One region of the Streptomyces sp. NPDC046939 genome, then DNA from elsewhere that is predicted to be linked to it. Evidence: riboswitches for the same ligand, from Rfam matches in the RefSeq annotation. Region 1 holds a riboswitch; the other holds the start of a gene.
The links. Region 1 has a riboswitch for glycine ahead of gcvP (aminomethyl-transferring glycine dehydrogenase). Riboswitches for the same ligand answer to the same signal wherever they lie in the genome.
Positions count from the first base shown of each region.

Region 1 (2,384 bases):
TCGCAGGCCACGGAGACGTGGTCGGCGTCGACCTGGCGCAGATTGACCCCGCGCTCGCGCGCGGCCCGCACCACCTGGGCGGCCCGACCCGGCACCCGTACGGTCACGGTGTCGAAGTACGTGCTGTGCACGACCTCGACGCCGCCCGCCGTCAGACCGGCGGCGAACAGGGTGGCGTAGCGGTGGGTGCGCTGAGCGATGGACCGCAGACCGTCCGGGCCGTGGTAGACGGCGTACATGCCGGCCATGACGGCGAGCAGGACCTGCGCCGTACAGATGTTGCTCGTGGCCTTCTCGCGACGGATGTGCTGCTCACGCGTCTGCAGGGCGAGGCGGTACGCCTTGTTGCCGTCGGCGTCGACGGAGACGCCGACGAGACGGCCGGGCAGGGAGCGCGCGAACTTCTCGCGGACCGCCATGTAACCGGCGTGCGGACCTCCGAAGCCCATCGGGACACCGAACCGCTGGGTCGTGCCGACAGCGATGTCGGCGCCCAGCTCGCCGGGCGAGGTCAGGAGCGTGAGGGCGAGCAGGTCGGCGGCGACGGTGACGATCGCACCCAGCTCGTGGGCCTGGTCGATGACGGGCTTGATGTCGCGGACGGCTCCGGAGGCGCCCGGGTACTGCACGAGTACGCCGACGACACCGCGCTCCGCGACCTCGGCGGGGATGCCGTCGCTGAGGTCGGCGACGACGATCTCGACGCCGGTCGGCTCGGCGCGGGTCTGGATCACGGCGGTGGTCTGCGGCAGCGCGTCGGCGTCCACCACGTACACGCCGTTCCTGACCTTGCCGATGCGCCGGGACAGGGCCATCGCCTCGGCGGCGGCGGTGCCCTCGTCGAGCAGCGAGGCGCCGGAGGTCGGCAGGCCGGTCAGGTCAGCGACCATCGTCTGGAAGTTGAGCAACGCCTCCAGGCGGCCCTGCGAGATCTCCGGCTGGTACGGCGTGTAGGCCGTGTACCAGGAGGGGTTCTCCATGACGTTGCGCAGGATCACGGGCGGGGTGAACGTCCCGTAGTAGCCGAGGCCGATCATTGAGCCGAGCACCTGGTTGCGGTCGGCGAGGGAGCGCAGCTCCGCGAGCACCTCGGCCTCGGTGCGGGCGGCGGGGAGCTTCAGCGCCTCGGCGCTCTTGATCACGTTCGGCACCGCGGCCGCCGTCAGCTCGTCGAGCGAGCCGTAGCCGACCTGCGCGAGCATCTTGGCCTGCGCGGCGTCGTCCGGACCGATGTGGCGCTGCTCGAAGGGGATTCCCTGCTCCAACGCGGAGAGCGGAGTGCGGTTGGCGGTCATTGCGGAGGCCTCCTGGTCACTACGACCTGCGAGGGGCACCACGGCGCGGGTGCCCGGACGGCCTCCCCCTCTGTCATCTCAACCTGAGAGCTTCACCGGCCCGCCCCGTACGCCTGCCGAACGCCGTACGGAACGCACCGGCTTTCACCGTCGGTGAGGGTGGGAGACATGCCCCCGCCCTGCTTTCCAGAGTGACCTCGTCCGTGCGGTACGTGGGCCTGAGAGATTCCGGGGAGGATTTGCTCCTTCGGCGCCTCCGACCTCGGTCGGAGACTCTCCCGCACGGGGTCAGCAGCCGCTTGCCAGCGTACCAGCGGCAGTATGACCGCAGCCCCCGAGTGGCCGCCTTGCCCGAAGTGCTCTTTGGTAGTGCTTACAACCGAGTTCGTGGGGGTTACAGATGAGTTCGCCGCGCTCACGGACGAGTCTGTAGCGTTTCCAGACGAGTCGCGACCTGCTGGAGGGCCCGTGCAGACCGACATCGATCCACGCAATCTGATCGGCCGCAAAGCGTTCGACCGCAACGGAAGCAAGATCGGCACGATCGACGAGGTCTACCTCGACGACGCCACCGGCATCCCGGAATGGGCCGCGATACGCACCGGCCTCTTCAGCCGTGACGCCTTCGTCCCGCTCGCCCCGAGCCGGTTCGTCGACGGCACCCTGCGCGTCCCCTTCGAACGCGCCCTGATCAAGGACTCCCCCGACTTCGGGGTGGGCCGCCACCTCTCCCCGCAGCAAGAACTCCAGCTCTACCACCACTACGGCCTGGACACGACGGTCCCCGCCCCCGCGGACACAGAGTTCGGCCACATCGCAGGCAAGGAAACGGAACACCCTTAAGCCCCCCTCGGCTCAGCGGCCAGGCCCCCGCCGCTGACACCACGCCCCGCAGCACCTTCCGGCGCCCCAGCGCACGGCGCCCCCTCACGAAACCTCCCGTACCAGCGGCAACGGATCCGACGGAGTCAGCAAGGGATCGTCCACCAGGAACGTCCTGACGCGGCCCGGGACCACCTCGTACGGGGTCTCGAAGCGCACCGTCACCCGGCCCAGTCCGCTTCCCTGGACCCAGCCCGGTCCGTACTC
Region 1 is NZ_JBEYWV010000002.1:10,235-12,618, reverse strand. It holds gene gcvP (aminomethyl-transferring glycine dehydrogenase) at 1-1,295, opposite strand, end outside; glycine riboswitch at 1,492-1,586, opposite strand; gene ABZ877_RS02295 (PRC-barrel domain-containing protein) at 1,764-2,138, shown strand; gene ABZ877_RS02290 (DNA polymerase IV) at 2,223-2,384, opposite strand, start outside.

Region 2 (2,384 bases), on a different contig from region 1:
CCTTGCTGTAACGAAGCTGCTGGGGGTTGCTCATGATGCGAATTCTCCTGTACGCGGGAGGGTGCGGGTGACGGTGGGGAGGGCGGCGCGGCACGAGTGTGGTGCCCGCCACTACACGGGCTCTACTTCCGGCGCCGCCGGCTCACTTCTGGCGCTTGTAGAACGGCAGCGCCACGACCTCGTACGGCTCGTGCGTACCACGGATGTCCACGCCCACGCCCGGCGTGCCCGGCCCGGCGTGCGCGGCGTCCACGTACGCCATGGCGATCGGCTTGCCCAGGGTCGGGGACGGGGCGCCGGAGGTGACCTCGCCGATCACCTGGCCGTCGCGCACGACCTGCATGCCCGCGCGCGGGACGCGGCGGCCCTCGGCGACCAGGCCGACGAGCTTGCGGGGCGGGGCCGTCTCGGCGCGCTCCGCGGCGGCGGCGAGCGCCTCGCGGCCCACGAAGTCGCCCTCCTTCTCGAACTTCACGACCCGGCCGAGCCCCGCGTCGAACGGCGTCAGCCCGGTGGTCAGCTCGTGTCCGTACAGCGGCATGCCCGCCTCCAGGCGCAGCGTGTCGCGGCAGGAGAGGCCGCACGGGATCAGGCCGTACGCGGCGCCCGCCTCGGTCAGCGCCTGCCACAGCTTCTCCGCGTCGGCGGGGGCGACGAACAGCTCGAAGCCGTCCTCGCCGGTGTAGCCGGTGCGGGCGATCAGCGCCTCGACACCGGCGACGGTGCCGGGCAGGCCCGCGTAGTACTTGAGCCCGTCGAGGTCGGCGTCCGTGACGGACTTCACGATGGCGGGGGAGTGCGGGCCCTGCACGGCGAGCAGCGCGTAGGCGTCGCGGTCGTCGCGCACCTCGGCGTCGAACCCCTCGGCGCGCTCGGTGAGGGCGTCGAGGACGATCTGCGCGTTGCCCGCGTTGGCAACGACCATGTACTCGGTCTCGGCGAGGCGGTAGACGATCAGGTCGTCGAGGATGCCGCCGTCGGCCTGGCAGATCATGGTGTAGCGGGCGCGGCCGACGCCGACCGTGGCGATGTTGCCGACGAGCGCGTAGGCGAGCAGCTCGGCCGCCTGCGGGCCTGTCACGGTGATCTCGCCCATGTGGGAGAGGTCGAAGAGCCCGGCCTTCGTGCGCACCGCGTTGTGCTCGTCGCGCTCGCTGCCGTAGCGCAGCGGCATGTCCCAGCCGGCGAAGTCGGTCATGGTGGCGCCCAGCGAACGGTGCAGGGCGTCGAGCGCGGTCGTACGGGGCGTCTGCGGGGTATCGGTCATGGCGTGCTCCCGGGCGTGAACGGCGGTGGCGAGGGGTCCCCCGTGGCGGAGGGTCCTCCCCATCTGTCATCGGAACCTGAGAGGTTCGCCCCGACCCCGCGTACCGGTGGTCATGGCTTGCACCTTGGGTGGGGCCGCCGTACGTCGACGGCGGCCCGCTTTTCAGATGTGCCTCGCCCGCGCGGTACGGGGCCTGAGAGATTCAAGGGAGGAACTTGCTCCTTCGGCGTCCGGGTACCTGTTCTTGACGATGGCCTTCACGGCCTGGTGGTCCCGGAACTCTCCCGCGCGGATTCAAGCGGCCGGTATGCGGTTGTGTGGGTCTGGCGCGCACATCATCGCACGACCCCGGGGCGGGGAAACCCGGCGGCGGGCATTACCTTCTCTTTACACTTGCCGGGCAGGTACGGCGTGACGGGAACGGGGAGGACGATCACGGTGCGGATCCCGCGGCAGCGCACGGTCCGGGACTTACGCGGACGCGGCGGCCGGACACCGCGGCGCATCCGCTACGCCGCCGGTGACCTCGTCGTGCTCTCGGGCCTCCCGGGCAGCGGCAAGTCCACCCTCATGCGCCGGGCCGTCCGGGTCGTGCGCGTCGACTCCCAGGACACCCGGGAGCGCTGGGCCGCCCGCCTGCCGCGCTTCGTCCCCTACGCCCTCTACCGCCCGCTGGTCCGCGTCGCCCACTACCTGGGCCTGCGGCGCGCGATGCGCTCGGGGGCGAGCGTCGTCGTGCACGACTGCGGCACGCAGGCATGGGTGCGGCGCTGGGTCGTCCGGACGGCCAGGCGCCGCGGGGCCGCCGTCCACCTGGTCCTCCTCGACGTCCCGCCCGCCCTCGCGCTCGAAGGCCAGTCGGCGCGCGGCCGAGGCGTCTCCCGCTACGCCTTCGCCCGCCACCGCCGGGCCGTCGGCGCCCTGGTGACCTCCACGGAGCGCGGCGAACTGCCGGCCGGCATCGAGTCGGCGGTCCTGCTCGACCGGGCCGCGACCGACGCCCTCGGCGGGATCACGTTCCGGGGGTAATCCGTACGGGCGCAGGCGTTATCGTCGGCGGCTATGGAACACCCGGCATTTCACGAGGACGCGCGCTTCCACGAGGAGGCGCACCCCC
Region 2 is NZ_JBEYWV010000004.1:264,945-267,328, reverse strand. It holds gene gcvH (glycine cleavage system protein GcvH) at 1-34, opposite strand, end outside; gene gcvT (glycine cleavage system aminomethyltransferase GcvT) at 143-1,267, opposite strand; glycine riboswitch at 1,440-1,564, opposite strand; gene ABZ877_RS06725 (AAA family ATPase) at 1,706-2,296, shown strand; gene ABZ877_RS06720 (enhanced serine sensitivity protein SseB) at 2,330-2,384, shown strand, end outside.
Region 2: another riboswitch for glycine. It lies ahead of gcvT (glycine cleavage system aminomethyltransferase GcvT); the one in region 1 lies ahead of gcvP (aminomethyl-transferring glycine dehydrogenase).